Regions from separate parts of the Pseudomonas sessilinigenes genome, predicted to be linked through region 3. Evidence: riboswitches for the same ligand, from Rfam matches in the RefSeq annotation. Region 3 holds a riboswitch; each other region holds the start of a gene.

Region 1 (5,773 bases), 810 kb from region 3:
TCGCCCGCCCTGGCGCAGGAACTGCCACAGGCGGTCGCGCTCCACGGCCGACACCGTGCTCAGGTCGCTGAGCTCCGGGTCGGGCCGATCGTCCCCTGGCACCAGGATCAGTTGCACCCCGCGCCGGGACAGCTCCACCAATTGCTCGACGCCATAACGCCAGTAGGCGATGCCGCCGTGCAGGGAAATCAGGATGACCTTGGCATGGCGCAGCACCTGGTCGACGTACAGGTCCACCGAGGCGTGGTTCTGCACCTGCATCGGGTTGGCCAGGCGAAAACTGGGGTAGTCCGCTGGCAACTGCTCGGCGGCCTCGGCCAGCAGCGCCAGGCTGGAGTCGCCGCTGCACAGGATCACCAGCTCGGCGGGGGTTTGTCCAAGGTCGGCGATGTTGTCATCCGACACGAATCCGCCGGGCTGGGTCCTGAGCAGGTGCATGGGTCAGGCGCCCAGGGCGGCGCGCAGTTGCGCTTCCAGCTGGGTTGCGTCCAATTCCTGGCCGATCAGCACCAGGCGGGTGATACGCTTTTCATCGGCGCCCCACTTGCGGTCGAAGTGCTTGTCGAAACGGGTACCCACGCCCTGGAGCAGCAGGCGCATCGGCTTGCCGGGGATTGCCGCAAAACCCTTGACCCGCAGGATGCCGTGCTTGACCACCAGTTGGGTCAGGGCATCGAGCAGCAGGCTTTCGTCGGCCTCGGGCAGCTCGATGGAGATCGAGTCGAAGGCGTCGTGGTCATGGTCGTCATGATCGTCGCTGTCATGGTGATGGTCGTGATGACTGTGGCGGCTGTCGATGTGCTCCTCGGAGCCGGCACCCACGCCCAGCAGCACGTCCAGGGGCAGGCGCCCGCTGCTGGCCTCGATCACCTTGACCGCCGGCGGTAGCTCCTCGGCCACTTCCAGGCGGACCTTGGCCAGGTCGGCCGGATCAATCAGGTCGGTCTTGTTGAGGATCACCAGGTCGGCGCTGGACAGCTGGTCGGCGAACAGCTCGTGCAGCGGCGACTCATGGTCCAGGTTGGGGTCGAGCTTGCGCTGGGCGTCCACCTGGTCCGGGAAGGCGGCGAAGGTGCCGGCGGCCACGGCCGGGCTGTCGACCACGGTGATCACCGCATCGACGGTGCAGGCGCTGCGGATTTCCGGCCACTGGAAGGCTTGCACCAGGGGCTTGGGCAGGGCCAGGCCGCTGGTTTCGATGAGGATATGGTCCAGGTCGCCACGACGGGCCACCAGTTCGCGCATCACCGGGAAGAACTCTTCCTGCACGGTGCAGCACAGGCAGCCGTTGGCCAGCTCATAGACCCGGCCACTGGCTTCTTCTTCGGTGCAGCCGATGGAACACTGCTTGAGGATCTCGCCGTCGATGCCCAGCTCGCCGAATTCATTGACGATCACCGCGATACGACGGCCCTGGGCGTTGTCCAGCATGTGCCGCAGCAAGGTGGTCTTGCCCGAGCCCAGGAAGCCGGTGACGATGGTGACGGGAAGTTTGGCCAGTGTTTTCATCGGATGCCCTTTGGCGAAGGTGGCGGGCATACGGGACGAGAGGCACGGCACAAGGCCCGCGCTGATTTCGCCACCGGATCACCCCGCCCGGTTGTAGTGAGAATCATCTTCGAGGCAGGTCTCCTGGCTGGGGGCCTGCCAGTTGGACTGACAGTTCCTGCGCCTTCCCGCCAGCGTCCTGGACGCCCATGCAGTGGCTTTGCAGAAAATCGAACCCTTCACAGTTGCGGGGGCAGCCGCGGCTTCTACCGCGTTCCCGTCTTAGCTTCGACCGCTGGCCGAAGAACCTCGAACGCGCAAGGCTACGCAGAGCGCGGAAAGCGGTCAATGTGCATGTGGCTTCGGGGTGGCTTCGGGTCGCAGTTGGCGATTGACGGCGCCCCTTGCCCATGATTTGCTACACAACTTGTTACGGGTGCCCTTCACAGGGTGAAACGGGAAACCGGTGAATCACGCGCTTGCCAGCCGTGACCAGTCCGGTGCTGCCCCCGCAACGGTAAGCGAGCGAAGTGTCAGATCCACTGTGCCCCCGGGCATGGGAAGGCGACACTTGTCGGCAGGGCACAAAACCGCCCCAGCCCCTCGCGAGCCCGGAGACCGGCCCGCAATACACGAATAACAAACCCGCGGTGGGCGGGCGCTGTTGCAAACCCTGCGTGAACGCCACGCGGGGTTTTCCTGCGCCGCTTCCCGCTGACAAACCAAGGGAACGCGCCATGTCGACCATCAGCAGCACCAGCCATTCCGCCAGCAGCACCACCACCCTGAGCCAGCGCCTGGTAGCCGCCATCGGCGCCTCGATCCTCGGCGCCTGCCTGGTGTACTTCGCCGGTTTCTCGCACATCGAGGCGGTACACAACGCCGCCCACGACACCCGCCACAGCGCCGCCTTCCCTTGCCACTGAGACCCGCCCCATGATCAAGCGTATCGCGCAAACCGCGGGCTTCACCGGGCTGCTGGCCGCCCTGCTGCTGACCCTGCTGCAAAGCTTCTGGGTCGCCCCGTTGATCCTGCAGGCGGAAACCTACGAGAAGGCCCCAGCCACCGAGGCAGTCCATGAACACGCCCCCGGCGCCATGGCTGGCCACGTCCACGACGAAGAAGCCTGGGAACCGGAAGACGGCTGGCAGCGAGTGCTGTCCACCACGGGCGGCAACCTGGTGGTCGCCGTCGGCTTCGCCCTGATGCTGGCAGGCCTCTACACCTTGCGCGCGCCCAGCCGCACCTCCCAGGGCCTGCTCTGGGGCCTGGCCGGTTATGCCACCTTTTGCCTGGCCCCTACCCTGGGCCTGCCACCGGAACTGCCCGGCACGGCAGCGGCCGACCTGGTACAGCGGCAGATCTGGTGGGTCGGCGCCGCTGCCTCGACCGCAGTGGGCCTGGCCCTGATCGTGTTCGCCGGCAACTGGCTGCTGAAGTTGCTGGGCGCGGCCATCATCGCCGTGCCCCATGTGATCGGAGCGCCGCAGCCGGAAGTGCACTCGATGCTGGCTCCCGAGGCGCTGGAGGCGCAGTTCAAGATCGCCTCGCAGCTGACCAACGCGGCCTTCTGGCTGGCCCTGGGCCTGATCAGTGCCTGGTTGTTCCGACGCAAGGGCGGGGACGGCTATTCGGCATGACGGCCTGGCGCGCAGGGCCGACCCTGGTGGTCGGCCTGGGCTGCCAGAAAGGCTGCCCGGCAAGCGTCCTGCGCGCCCTGTTGGACCAGGTGCTGCAAGCCCATCAGCTGGATAAGGGGCAACTTCGGGCCCTGGCCAGCATCGACCTGAAACGCAGCGAACCCGGGCTGCTGCAACTGGCGGAACAACTGGCCCTGCCATTGACCTGCTTCAGCAGCAGGCAACTGGCGCCTTATGCTTCGCGCCTGAGCCACCGTTCACAGATCGCGTTCGAGCACACCGGCTGCTATGGCGTGGCGGAAAGCGCCGCCCTGGCCATGGCTGAATACCTGCAAACAGGGCCGGCACAGTTGCTGGTACCACGACAAAAAAGCGCCCAGGCAACCCTGGCCTTGGCTGTTTGCCCGTAGAACCCCGATAATCCCCGCCCTCGATCATGAGCAATCTTCATCTGAAGCCCTGCTCCGACCTCTTTTTCACAGGACACAGCCATGACCGTCTACTTCATCGGTGCCGGCCCCGGCGACCCGGATCTGATCACCGTCAAGGGCCAGCGCCTGATCCATCGCTGCCCGGTGATCATCTATGCCGGTTCGCTGGTCCCCCAGGCGGTGCTCGAAGGGCATAGCGCGGTACGGGTGATCAACAGCGCCGAATTGCACCTGGAACAGATCATCCAGGCCATCCGCGAAGCCCATGCCCAGGGCCAGGATGTGGCCCGGGTGCACTCCGGCGACCCAAGCCTGTACGGCGCCATCGGCGAGCAGATCCGCTGCCTGCGGGAGCTGGAGATTCCGTTCGAGATCGTCCCCGGGGTTACCGCCACCGCTGCCTGCGCCGCGCTGCTGGGAGCGGAGCTGACCTTGCCCGACGTCTCCCAGAGCGTGATCCTCACCCGCTATGCGGACAAGACCAGCATGCCCGCCGGAGAAGAATTCGCCAGCCTCGCGGCCCACGGCGCCACCATGGCCATCCACCTGGGGGTCAACCACATGGAGCGGATCGTCGCCGAGCTGCTCCCCCACTACGGCGCCGACTGCCCCATCGCAGTGGTGCACCGGGCCACCTGGCCGGACCAGGACTGGGTACTGGGAACCCTGGCGGACATCGCCGCCAAGGTGGCCGCCAAGGGCTTCCGGCGCACCGCGCTGATCCTGGTGGGCCGGGTGCTGGCCAGCGATGCCTTCAGTGAGTCGTCGCTGTACCGCGCCGGCCACGCCCACCTCTATCGGCCCTGACGGCCTGGTTCCAGGCATAAAAAAACGGCGCTCACGGTGCGCCGTTTTTTTGTGTCGCAGCGAACGCCTTAGTAGTAGGCGTTTTCTTTCTGCGTGTGGTCGGTGACGTCGCGCACGCCCTTGAGTTCAGGGATACGCTCGAGCAGGGTGCGCTCGATACCTTCCTTCAAGGTCACGTCCGCCTGGCCGCAGCCCTGGCAGCCGCCGCCGAATTGCAGCACGGCGATGCCGTCATCGACCACGTCGATCAGGCTGACCTGGCCGCCGTGGCTGGCCAGCCCCGGATTGATCTCGGTTTGCAGGTAATAGTTGATGCGCTCGTTGATCGGGCTGTCGGCATTGACCATCGGTACCTTGGCGTTTGGAGCCTTGATAGTCAGTTGCCCACCCATGCGATCGGTGGCGTAGTCGACGACCGCATCATCGAGGAAACCTTCACTGAAGGCGTCGATGTAGGCGGTGAAGCTCTTGAGACCCAGGGCCTTGTCCTCGGGCTTTTCCTCGCCCGGCTTGCAATAGGCGATGCAAGTCTCGGCGTACTGGGTCCCTGGTTGGGTGATGAAGATGCGGATGCCGATCCCGGGAGTGTTCTGCTTGGACAGCAGATCAGCCAGATAATCGTGGGCGGCGTCGGTAATGGTTATGGCGCTCATGGTGGTTCCTCGCAGACGTGGGCGCAGTTTACGCCAATCGATGCTGCTGAAAAAGTCCTAGTGTTTTTGTCAGGATAGACCTTGGTATAAGGCATCCCCGGGACGCCAAGGGTCGGCCCGGGGCGCACGAATGCTCTAGCTCAAAGGTTTTCGTAGCGGTTCATGTCCATGACCCCCGCCTCCACCGGGTCGGTTTCCTTCAAATAGCGGGTCTGGTCGTGGAAGTACTGCCAGAACTGCGGGTGGCTGCGACGAATCCCCCAGCGTTCGACGATCTTCTCGAAGCCCTCGGCGTCCCTGGCCTCTTGCATGGCCGCAACGAACTCAGGCACCTGGGTGGATGGGATATCGAAGATGAAATTCGGGTAGCTGCTGAGGATACCCGGGAAGATCGTCAGGGTGTCCAGGCCCGGCTGGTAACGCAGCGACTCGCCGAGCATGAAGGCCACGTTACTGTGGGCGCGGTTGCGCAGCATGCTGTAGAACTCGCGCTTGCCACCAGGCGTCTGCACCCTCAGCAAGGTAGCCTCGGGCAACTGCTCGATGACCTTGAGCCCTGCCGCCGGCCGCGACGCCAGGCGGCTCAGGGCCTGTTCGGCATCTTGCAGGGCCGGGTCGATGTTGGGCCGCGAGCAATAGGCGCTGTCACAACGGTTGATCGGGTCAGGCTTGGCATTGAGCTCGCCATAGCGAACCAGCAACTGGTTGGCAAAGTCCTTTTTCGGCTCCTTCAGGTCCAATTTCAGGGCACTG
Region 2 (5,773 bases), 2.7 Mb from region 3:
ACCTGCTGATCCCGCCATTGCTCTATGTCTACGCGGCCATGGCGCTCAACCACCTGTACCCGGAAGTGCCCAAGGTCGGCTTCATCCTGGCGTTCCTGGTCAGCGCCACCTTCGTCAACCTGCGGGGCATCACCTTCACCGCGCGGATGAACATCCTGTTCCTGCTGGCGCAACTGGTGGTCCTGGGGATCTTCCTGTTCTACGCCTGGAACGCCCTGCACGGCGGCACCGGCCACGGCCAACTGACCCTGGCGCCGCTCTACAGCCCGGAAAACTTCCACTTCGGCATGCTGATGCAGGGTGTGTCGATCGCGGTGCTGTCGTTCCTGGGGTTCGACGCCATCTCGACCCTGGCCGAAGAGGTCAAGGGCGACCCGGGCCGCAGCGTCGGGCGCGCCGCGCTGATCACCCTGGTGGTGATGGGCGCGATCTTCGTGGTGCAGACCTGGATCGCCACTGACCTGGCCGCCGGCATGGGCTTCAAGTCCGCCGATACCGCGTTCTACGAGATCGCCGAGCTGGCTGCCGGCAGCTGGCTGGCGACCGTCACCGGGGTCGCCACGGCGCTGGCCTGGGGCGTGGCAGTGGCCATCACCTCGCAAGCCGCCGTGTCGCGCCTACTGTTCGGCATGGCCCGCGATGGCAAGCTGCCCAAGGTGCTGGCCAAGGTCCACCCCAAGCACAACACCCCGCACATCAGCATCTACCTGGTGGCGTTGTTGTCGCTGCTGATCTGCTACCTGTTCATCAACTCGGTGGACACCCTGACCTCGCTGGTCAACTTCGGTGCCCTGAGCGGCTTCATGCTGCTGCACATCACGGTGATCAACTTCTACTGGCGCCGGCAGAAGTCCGGTCAGGTGGTGCGCCACCTGATCTGCCCGTCGATCGGTTTCGTGATCGTTTGCGCCATCATGTACAACATGGGCGTGGATGCGCAGAAACTTGGCGCGATCTGGGTGGTCGCAGGATTGATCTATCTGTTTTTGCTCAACCGGCTGGGCAGCGGTGCCGCCCTGCCCGATCCGCTCAAACAGTAGTGTCGCCGGTGCCGCCCCCAGGGTGCGGCACCCACTGTGCACCACCGGCAACTGCGGTGCGCAGCCAGGCTGCCACGAGAGCGGCCATGAAACTGCGTGGTAATCGACAGTGATGTCTGGCCGCACCGACAGGCGCGGCCCTTGATACAGGAGTACCCCCATGCTGGCCTTGCGTCCCGTGGCGTTATCCGATTTGCCCCAACTGCGGCGCCTGACCCGCGAACGCCTGCTGGGCGCCACATCGCTGGTGGATGACGAAAGCTGCCTGCGCAGGAAGATTCTCAACTCGCAGGCGTCCTTCGCCAGGCAGGAAGCCGGCCGCGGACCGGAAAACTACTTCTTCGTCCTCGAGGACCTGGACACCGGGCAACTGCACGGCTGTTCCGACATCCTCGCCACCACCGGCTTCAGCGAACCCTTCTACAGCCTGCGCAACCGGCCTTTCGTCAGCAGCTCCCGCGAGCTGAACATCCAGCATGGCGTACCGACCCTGTCGCTGTGCCACGACCTCAACGGTCAGACCCTGCTGCGCAGCTTCCACCTGGATGCGCACCTGAGCGGCACGCCCATCGCCCAACTGGCGTCCAGGGCCCGCCTGCTGTTCATCGCCGCCCACCCGCAACGCTTCGCCGAGAGCTGCATCAGCGAGATCATCGGCTACAGCAGCGAGGCCGGCGAATCACCCTTCTGGGAAGCGGTGGGCCAGCACTTCTTCGACCTGCCCTATATCGAGGCCGAGCGCGTGTGCGCCCTGCAAGGCCGTGGGTTCCTGGCCGAGCTGATGCCCCAGTACCCGATCTATATCCCGATGCTTTCGCAGGCGGCCCAGGATTGCATCGGCCGGATCCATCCCGCTGCCCGGGAAGCCTGTGACATCCTGGTCGACGAAGGCTTCTCGCCCACCCAGTATGTCGACCTGTTCGACGCCGGGCCGACCCTGCAGGCACGCAATAACGAGCTACGCTCGATCATTCAGAGCCGGGTCGCCGCCACTTGCTCGCAACCGCAAAGCGGCCAGGGCCGGCCATGGCTGCTGAGCAACGAACGGCTGGAGGATTTTCGGGCGCTGATCGCCCCCCTGGACGAAGCCCCCGGCGACATCGTGGGCCTGGACCCAAGCGTGCTGCAGGCGTTGCGCCTGGTCCCTGGCGAAGTTGTGCGAGGCGTGGCCTTATGAACCGCGCTGGATTTCGAAACGTGCCTCAATCGCTGCAAGGAGTTCGCCGATGATCGTGCGCCCGATCCGCATCAACGACCTGTCGGCAGTGCTGAGCCTGCTCAAGGGCTGCTGCCGTGAGCTGGACGACCTGAGCAGCGATCCCGAGCGCCTGGCCCACAGGATCCGCTGGGCACAGCGGACATTCGCCGGCCAGGTGGAACGCGCCGATGCCGACTACTTGTTTGTGCTTGAAGATGACGACCAGCAGGTAATCGGTATCTGCGGCCTGAGCGGTGCCATTGGCCTGCGCGAGCCCTGCTACAACTACCGGGTGGGCATCACTCGTGGCAGCGCCCCGGGGCTGGGGATCGAGAAGCAGATCCCGACCCTGTTCCTGTGCAACGAAATGACCGGACAATCCCAACTCTGCTCGTTGTTCCTGCGCCAGGACCAGCGCCAGGGCCATGCCGCACGCTTGTTGTCCACCGCACGCTTGCTGTTCGTCGCCGAGTACCCGGCGCTGTTCGGCGACAAGCTGGTGGTCGAACTGCGTGGCCAGGTCGACAGCGAGGGTGCCTCGCCATTCTGGGACAGCCTGGGGCGGCATTTCTTCAAGATGGATTTCCAACAGGCCAATCGCCTGTCCAGCCAGGGCGGCAAGGCCTCCATCGCTGAACTCATGCCGCGCCAGCCGCTCTACACCTGCCTGCTCAGCCCTACCGCCCAGGCCGCCATTGGCCAGGCCCACGCCAGCACCGATCAAGCGGTCGGCATCCTGCGCGAGGAAGGCTTCAACCACCAGGGCTGCATCGACATCTTCGATGGCGGGCCGGTGATCGAGGCCCAGGTGATGAACATCCGCAGCGTCCGCGAAAGCCGGACCCTGCCGTTGCTGGTGGGCAGCCTGGACGAACAGGCGCCGCTGTGGCTGATCTACAACCGCCGCCTGGAAACATGCCGCATCACCGCAGCCCCCGGGCGCCTGGTCGCCGGTTGCCTGCTGGTGGACCGCCAGACCACCAAGCACCTGCAACTGCAGCCCGGCGATACCGTGCGCGCCGTACCGCTGCTGGCCTGCCTCTCCGAGACCAGCAACCAGACCCAGGTGCGCACCTCCCCCGCCACCGCCTGGTAACGCCGGCCCCCGTCCGTGTAGCCGCTGCCGCAGGCTGCATACGCCGACGCAGCAGGCGCAACCTACTGCCACGCTAAAGCCCCTGTGGGGCTTTGCGCAGCCTCGCAGGCTCGACAGCGGCTACAGGGTTCGGCGGATGATGGGTGCCAGCGCCTACAGGATTGACGAACGGCAGGACGGATGTTCAGATGCCGCCCTGTTTCAGGTGCCTCACGCCGCCGTGCGTGAGGTGAAACGGGAAACCGGTGCGCCCCCAGGGGCAAGTCCGGTGCTGCCCCCGCAACGGTAAGCGAGTGCTGCATTCAACACGCCACTGTACCCAAGGTATGGGAAGGCGAATGCAGCCAGCCTCGCAAGCCCGGAGACCGGCCTGAAGCATCTGTTTGGCAATCCTGCGGTGGGCGGGCATGGGCCGGTGTGGGCGCGTGCGCGTGCCTGCCACCTTCTCCCTGCGTGCTTCCCGAAGACACTTTCGAGAAGACCAAGAATGACAACAACACACACTTCCCTTGCGCGCGACTGGCGTGCTCCGCGCCGTTCCATGGGCGGCGCCCTGCTCGGCTGCCTGTTCAGCCCCTGGCTGCTGGCGGACGACACCTCCCTGAAGCTGGACCAGCAGTTCGTGTCCGCCCCGTCGGTGGAGTCCACCACCGTGGCCGAAATGGCCAAGTACGGCAGCAAGGTGGAAATCATCGATCGCCAGCAGATCGAACGCGCCGGCCCCAGCAGCGACATCACCCGGGTCCTGCAAATGTACGTGCCGGGCCTCTACGTGGCGCCCAAGAACGGCCCCTTCGACTACGGCACCTATTCGCTGCTGGGCGGGCGCAACGATGACACGCTGATCCTGCTCGATGGCGTGCGCCTGAACAACCGCCTGTACGGCGGCCTGTACCTGGATACCCTGCCAGCCAACGCCATCGAGCGCATCGAAGTGCTCAAGGGCGGCCAGAGCCTGCTGTTCGGCACCCAGGCGGTGTCCGGGGTGATCAACATCGTCACCCGCAGCCCACAGACCCGCGACGCCTCCGGCGAAGTCAACCTGGGCCTGGACAGCTTCATGGGCAGGAGCGGCGATGCCCGGGTGGAACGCATCGTCAGCAACGGCCTGGGCGACCTCGGCTTGCTGGCCTATGTCAGCCACAACGTTTCCGACGGCTACCAGCCGTTTCGCAACAGCGCCTACAACACCAGCACCAAGGACAAGAAGCGCTCCTATGAGGTGACCACCTTCGGCGCCAAGGCGATCCAGGGGGTCGGCGACGACTCGCGCCTGGAGCTGTTCTACCAGTACACCGACGCCAACCTGGATTTTGCCCGCGCCGCGAACAACAAGAAGACCACCAACGACCGGGTCCAGCAGATCGCCACCGCCACCTTCGAGCAACGCCTGGGCGAGCGCTTCAGCTACTTCGTCAAGGGCCATGTCAACGATTGGGACACGCGCTACACCCGTATCAACAGCAACGATGATGGCGGCATCAAGGTCATCAACCACAACGACTACTGGGGCTTCACCGACTGGGGCGTGCAAGCCGAGGGCAAGGCCGAGCTGGACGGCGGCCATGTGCTGGTGTTCGGCACCGACAACCAGTGGTTCAAGGGCCAGGACGACGTACTCAAGATCGATGACAACAACGCCCAGGCCAATGCCCTCTACGCCCAGTTGCGCCCGGTGTTCGAGACCTTGCCCGACTGGCACCCGAGCATCGGCGTGCGCCACGAGAAAATCAGCGGCGGCGAGAGCGCCACCGTGGGCATGCTCACCTCGCTGTACGACCTGACGTCCAACTGGCAACTGCGCGGCCAGTTCGGCAGCGCCTTCAAGCTGCCCAATGCCGAGCAGTTGTTCGCCAACGAAGAGGATGAAAAGGGCAACCGCAACCTCAAGCCGGAAAAGAGTGTGAATGCCGAGCTGGGCCTGGACTACAAGGGCAGCCTGCTGGCCGGCGAGTTCAACGCCAGCACCACGGTGTTCCAGCGCAAGATCGACGACCTGATCGCCCTCGACGGCATCGACTGGGTCAATGGCGAAGGCCGGATCAAGGTACGCGGCATCGAGGTCGACGGGCGCTGGCAGTTCAGCCCGCAATGGACCCTCTCGGCCGACATGACCCGCAACCTGGTGGAATCGCGCAACGGCGTGACCCTGAGCAATATCCCCGGCTTCTTCGCCCGCTCGCGACTGGGCTTCGAATCCCAGGACCGGATGTGGGGCGTGGGCGGTGCGCTGCGCTACATCGGCCAGATCGACAGCCCGAAGAAGATCGACTACGGCCACTATTCAGTGGTGGACGCCGACGCCTACCGCTACCTCGACGCGGCCCAGCAACACCGCCTGAGCCTGCTGGTGGAGAACCTCTTCGACCGCGACTACAGCACCAGCATCGCCAGCAACAACCCGCGGGTGGACAACCTGGGACGGCCCTTCACCACCGA
Region 3 (5,773 bases):
CTGGCAGGAGGCTGGAGTCGAGCAGCGTATCGATCTACGCCTGGCGCCTGCCCTGGAAACCCTGGCCAGCCTGGAGCAACAGGGGCAGGGTGATTCTTTCGACCTGATCTTCATCGATGCCGACAAGGCCAATTACCCGGCTTACCTGGAGTCCGCGCTGCGCTTGCTGCGTACTGCAGGGTTGGTCGTGTTCGATAACACCTTGTGGAGTGGGCGGGTGTTGGAGGTGGCTCCTGCCAGCGAGGATACCCGGGCCATCCAGGCGCTCAATCGTGCCCTCAAGGATGACCCGCGTATCGATCTGTCGTTGCTGCCCCTGGGGGATGGCCTGACCCTATGTCGCAAGCGCTGAGCTCAGGGTTTCTTGGCAGTGCTCACGCGCCAGATCTTGTTGCCGACGTCATCGGCGACCAGCAGGGCCCCTTGCTGGTCGATCACCACTCCCACCGGTCGCCCCATGGCGTTCTTGTCAGCATCTAGAAAGCCGCTGAGCAGGTCGATCGGCTGTCCTTGGGGCTTGCCGCCGCTGAACGGTACGAAGATCACCTTGTAGCCGCTATGGGGCTTACGGTTCCAGGAACCGTGCTGGCCGATGAAGGCGCCTTCGGTGAAGGGGGCGGGAAGCTTGCTGCCTTCGGCGAAGGCCAGCCCCAGCGAGGCGGTATGCGGCCCTACGGCGTAGTCCGGGGCGATGGCCTTGGCCACGAGCGCCGGGTCCTGGGGCTTGACCCGCACATCCACGTGCTGGCCGTAGTAGCTGAAGGGCCAGCCGTAGAAAGCGCCATCCTTGACCGAGGTGATGTAGTCGGGTACCAGGTCGCTGCCGATCTCGTCCCGCTCGTTCACCGCTGTCCAGAGCGCTCCGCTCACTGGTTCCCAGGCCAGGCCGTTGGGGTTGCGCAGGCCGGTGGCGAACAGTCGGTGCTGGCCACTGGCACGGTCCACTTCCCAGATCGCCGCCCGGCCTTCTTCCTTGTCCAGGCCGTTTTCGCCGACGTTGCTGTTCGAGCCGGTGGTCACGTACAGCTTGCTGCCGTCCTTGCTGGCGATGACGTTCTTGGTCCAGTGGTGATTCAGCGTGCCGCCAGGTAGGTCGAGCACTTTGATGGCGCTGGCGTTGATCCTGGTGTCACCGTTCTGGTAGGGAAAGCGCAGCAACTTGTCGGTGTCGGCCACATACAGGTCGTTGCCCACCAGGGTCATGCCGAAGGGCGAGTTGAGGTTTTCCAGGAATACGCTGCGAGTCTCCGCCACACCGTCATGATCGGCATCGCGCAGCAAGGTGATGCGATTGGCGCTGGGAACGGTGGCGCCGGCGCGCTCCATCACCTTGCCGGCTACCCAGCCGCGAAGGCCCTGGCTGTCGTCCGGCTTGGGCGGGGCATTGGTTTCTGCCACCAGGACGTCCCCATTAGGCAGGACATAGAGCCAGCGTGGATGGTCGAGGTTCTCGGCGAAGGCGTTGACCTGGGTGCCGCTGGCGGCCTGGGGTTTGGTTCCCTGGGGCCAGCCGACGGCCGGGGCGATGTTCAGCGTGGGAATCAGCGTGGGATTGGGTTCCGGCAGCTTGGGGGTTGGGCCGGTTCCATCCGCGACCTGAAGGCTGGAGGTTTCGCCGCAGGCGGCGAGGCCAGCGGCGATGATGAGCAAGGTATGGCGTGGCTTGAGCATGTTGATGTCCCTATGGATGCGCGAACGTTCAATCATAGAGAGGCATGGACGGGCCTGGGTTCCTTGTACTCAGCGGGCTTCCTTGAACAGTACGGCTATTCCGGGGTGATACTGGCCAGCCTCGTTGTGTAGTTTGCGATACGCATAGGGGAAATACCAGGCCACGGCGCAGCAGTGTTCCTTCTGCAGATCGTCAAGCATGTCCTGCAGCTCTTCGGGAGTAGCACTGTGCTGTGCCTTTTGAGGGGCGACGAACAGGCAGCCAAGCTTCAGGTCGCTGGCGTAGCTGATCGCCTTCGCCTCATTGGCGATATCCAGCAGTGCCTGGGTCAGGTTCAGGCTGTTGACTCGTGGCCAGCGCTGGGTGGCCTGGATGTAGGCGCGTTCTTCCTTGGTGGCCAGGTACAGGCCGGTACGAGCGTTGCGTGCACCTTCTTCAAGCTGCTTCTTGCTGGGGCTGTGTTCGAGGGTCACCATCTCGGCCATCCAGGCCGCAGCGGAGAGCAGGCCCAGGTTGGCCTGTTCGTCGAACCAGTAAGGGGTTTCGTTATCGCCGCGGACCGCGTTGTAGCGGTCAATGCAATCGAACCAGCGCTCCAGCATCGGACGCAGGAATTCCAGCCTTGGATTGCTGATGATCATGCCTTGCATCGAACTCACCCCTTATTGTTGTGTGACGGGACGTCATGTCCTGAAAGTGGCTATTTGATATCACTCCCTCCAGTGTGGCACAAGATTGGCGTCAGTTTGTTGATGCAGTGCAGTTTTGTGCAGGATGTGGCGGGCCGCTTCAATTGACGCTCCATTCTCAACCCTCTAACCTTCGCGACTTGTTTCAGGTGCTCTGTGGCCACAGGTCGATAGAGTGAAACAGGGAAGCCGGTCAGGGTCCTCTCCAGCCATGGAGCAGGCGACGATTCCGGCGCTGCCCCCGCAACGGTAGGTGAGTCAAGATTGCGCAAGTGCCACTGTGTCGAAGCAGGCATGGGAAGGCGCGCAGTCCGGCAGCGATGCCGCTCATGAGCCCGGAGACCGGCCTGACTCATCCAACGGCATCACGGTGGGCGATGCCAGGCTTGTGCCGTCTATTCCTGTTCCTGCCCCCAGTTCCCCCAGCCCCAACGGAGAGCTGTCCCATGAGTGAATCCTTCGAGCGTGACGAACGTCACCTGGCGCGCATGCTGCGCAAAAAAGCGGTGATCGACGAGCGTATCGCCAACTCCCCCAATGAGTGCGGGCTGTTGCTGGTGCTGACTGGCAACGGCAAGGGTAAGAGCAGTTCGGCCTTTGGCATGCTGGCACGGTCCATGGGGCACGGCATGCGGTGTGGCGTGGTGCAGTTCATCAAGGGTCGCAACAGTACCGGTGAGGAACTGTTTTTCAGGCGTTTCCCCGAGCAGGTGCGGTTTCATGTAATGGGTGAGGGTTTCACCTGGGAGACCCAGGATCGCCAGCGTGATATCGCCGCCGCCGAAGCCGCCTGGGCGGTATCCCGGGAGTTGCTGAGCGATCCAGAGATCGGCCTGGTGGTGCTCGATGAGCTGAACATCGCCCTCAAGCATGGCTACCTGGACCTGGATCAGGTGCTCAGCGACCTGCAAGCCCGTCCGCCGATGCAGCATGTGGTGGTGACAGGGCGCGGGGCCAAGCCGGAAATGATCGAGTTGGCCGACACCGTCACCGAGATGGGCATGCTCAAGCATGCCTTCCAGGCCGGTATCAAGGCGCAGAAAGGCATCGAGCTGTGAGCGTGAACCCATGAATGATGTTCGTCATTGCCCGGCGGTATTGATCGCCGCACCGGCATCCGGCCAGGGCAAGACTACCGTGACCGCCGCCCTGGCGCGCCTGCACCGCAACCAGGGGCGCAAAGTGCGGGTCTTCAAGTGCGGGCCGGATTTCCTCGACCCGATGATTCTCGAGCGTGCCAGTGGTGCCCCGGTGTACCAGCTGGACATGTGGATGGTGGGTGAGCAGGAGAGCCGCCGCCTATTGTGGGAAGCCGCGGGCGAGGCCGACCTGATCCTGATCGAGGGGGTCATGGGGCTGTTCGACGGCACGCCCTCCAGCGCCGACCTGGCACGGCATTTTGGAGTACCGGTGCTGGGGGTGATCGACGGTACCGCCATGGCCCAGACCTTTGGTGCCCTGGCCTTGGGCCTGGCGCGCTACCAGCCGGACCTGCCATTTGCCGGGGTGCTGGCCAATCGTGTCGGCACCTTGCGCCATGCGCAGTTGCTCGAAGGCAGCCTCACCGAAGGGTTGCGCTGGTATGGCGCGCTGTCCCGGGAGACGGATATCGAACTGCCCAGTCGCCATCTGGGGCTGGTGCAAGCCAACGAGCTCAATGACCTGGACTTGCGCCTGGATGCCGCCGCCGAGGCGCTGGCCAGCAGTTGCCAGGTAGCGCTACCGCCTGCCGTCGGCTTTGCCGCCCCCGTTCCGACAATGTGTGAACCACTGCTCGAGGGTGTACGCATTGCCGTGGCACGGGATGAGGCATTTGCCTTTACCTATGGCGCCAACCTGGACTTGCTGCGAGCCATGGGGGCGCAGTTGAGCTTCTTTTCACCGATCCACGACCGCGAGCTGCCTGAGGCCGACAGCCTGTACCTACCGGGCGGTTACCCCGAATTGCATCACCAGGCGCTGGAGCGCAACAGTGCGATGCTGGCGGCTATTCGTGCTCATCATGGCGCTGGCAAGCCCTTGCTCGCCGAGTGTGGCGGGATGTTGTACTTGCTGGATTCCCTGGTCGATGTCCAGGGCCAGCGAGCCGAGCTGCTGGGCCTGCTCCCCGGCGAAGCGGTGATGCAGAAGCGTCTGGCTGCCCTGGCCTTGCAAGCGGTGGACCTGCCGGAGGGTAGCCTGCGAGGCCATACCTACCATCATTCCCTGACCAGTACCGAGCTTGCGCCTATCGCCCGGGGCTCCAGTCCCAACGGTGGCCGTGGTGCCGAGGCGGTCTATCGGGTCGGGAGAATGACGGCCTCCTATGTGCATTTCTACTTTCCATCCAATCCTGCGGCGGTGGCCGCGTTGTTCGCTCCGAAGCGAGAGGTTGATGTAGCTGGGGGCGTCACGGGTGACTGAACAGGCTTTTTCCTCGCTCGAGCGCGAGGCGGTCTATCGGGCCATTGCCGAGCGTCGCGACATGCGCCATTTCGCCGGCGGCAGCGTCGCTCCCGAGCTGTTGCAGCGCTTGCTGACGGCAGCCCACCAGGCGCCGAGCGTGGGGCTGATGCAGCCTTGGCGTTTCATCCGCATCAGCGACCGCGTGCTGCGGGGGCAGATCCAGCAATTGGTGGAAGAGGAGCGAGTGCGCACCGCCGAGGCCCTGGGGGAGCGTTCCGACGAGTTCATGAGGCTCAAGGTCGAAGGCATCAACGATTGCGCCGAGCTTTTGGTGGCCGCGTTGATGGACGGCCGCGAGCGGCATGTCTTCGGTCGGCGGACCCTGCCGGAGATGGACCTGGCGTCCTTGTCCTGCGCGATCCAGAACCTGTGGCTGGCGGCGCGTAGCGAAGGCCTGGGAATGGGCTGGGTATCGCTGTTCGAGCCCCAGGCGCTAGCCGACTTGCTGGGCTTGCCGGAGGGGGCCAAGCCCCTGGCCGTGTTGTGCCTGGGGCCGGTCACCGAGTTCTACCCGGCGCCAATGCTGGCCCTGGAAGGCTGGGCACAGCCGCGGCCGTTGAATGAATTGTTGTATGAAAACCGCTGGGGAGTAAGCCAATGAGCGTGGCATTGCTGAGTGTCGCCGGGGTGGCACTGGATGCGTTGCTGGGCGAGCCCAGGCGCTGGCATCCACTGGTGGCGTTCGGGCGCCTGGCGGATCGGATCGAGCAGCGTTTCAACGCTGCCGGAAGAGGCTGGCGCAGTCATGGTGTCACTGCCTGGGTGCTGGCCGTCCTGCCCCTGACGCTATTGGCCACGGCGTTGTCCTGGTTGCCCTATATCGGCTGGCTAGTGGAGATCCTGGCGTTGTACTGCGCCCTGGGGCTGCGCAGCCTTGGCGAGCATGTCGAGCCCGTGGCCCAGGCGCTGCGCAGCGATGACCTGGACGAAGCTCGGCGCCGGGTAGGGTATCTGGTGAGCCGCCAGA

The links. Region 3 has a riboswitch for cobalamin ahead of cobO (cob(I)yrinic acid a,c-diamide adenosyltransferase). Riboswitches for the same ligand answer to the same signal wherever they lie in the genome.
Region 1: another riboswitch for cobalamin. It lies ahead of C4K39_RS27785 (CbtB domain-containing protein); the one in region 3 lies ahead of cobO (cob(I)yrinic acid a,c-diamide adenosyltransferase).
Region 2: another riboswitch for cobalamin. It lies ahead of C4K39_RS12580 (TonB-dependent receptor plug domain-containing protein); the one in region 3 lies ahead of cobO (cob(I)yrinic acid a,c-diamide adenosyltransferase).

What each region holds. Positions count from the first base shown of each region.
Region 1 is NZ_CP027706.1:6,080,028-6,085,800, forward strand. Features, by position in the region: gene cobN (cobaltochelatase subunit CobN) at 1-438, opposite strand, end outside; gene cobW (cobalamin biosynthesis protein CobW) at 442-1,509, opposite strand; cobalamin riboswitch at 1,606-1,815, opposite strand; cobalamin riboswitch at 1,906-2,129, shown strand; gene C4K39_RS27785 (CbtB domain-containing protein) at 2,226-2,414, shown strand; gene C4K39_RS27790 (CbtA family protein) at 2,425-3,129, shown strand; gene C4K39_RS27795 (cobalamin biosynthesis protein) at 3,126-3,539, shown strand; gene cobM (precorrin-4 C(11)-methyltransferase) at 3,621-4,367, shown strand; gene nfuA (Fe-S biogenesis protein NfuA) at 4,436-5,020, opposite strand; gene C4K39_RS27810 (fatty acid cis/trans isomerase) at 5,161-5,773, opposite strand, start outside.
Region 2 is NZ_CP027706.1:2,674,822-2,680,594, reverse strand. Features, by position in the region: gene C4K39_RS12595 (APC family permease) at 1-1,040, shown strand, start outside; gene C4K39_RS12590 (arginine N-succinyltransferase) at 1,201-2,217, shown strand; gene C4K39_RS12585 (arginine N-succinyltransferase) at 2,267-3,334, shown strand; cobalamin riboswitch at 3,521-3,722, shown strand; gene C4K39_RS12580 (TonB-dependent receptor plug domain-containing protein) at 3,876-5,773, shown strand, end outside.
Region 3 is NZ_CP027706.1:6,888,970-6,894,742, reverse strand. Features, by position in the region: gene C4K39_RS31435 (O-methyltransferase) at 1-352, shown strand, start outside; gene C4K39_RS31430 (PQQ-dependent sugar dehydrogenase) at 355-1,671, opposite strand; gene C4K39_RS31425 (hypothetical protein) at 1,741-2,322, opposite strand; cobalamin riboswitch at 2,492-2,726, shown strand; gene cobO (cob(I)yrinic acid a,c-diamide adenosyltransferase) at 2,808-3,419, shown strand; gene C4K39_RS31415 (cobyrinic acid a,c-diamide synthase CobB) at 3,430-4,764, shown strand; gene bluB (5,6-dimethylbenzimidazole synthase) at 4,757-5,407, shown strand; gene cbiB (adenosylcobinamide-phosphate synthase CbiB) at 5,404-5,773, shown strand, end outside.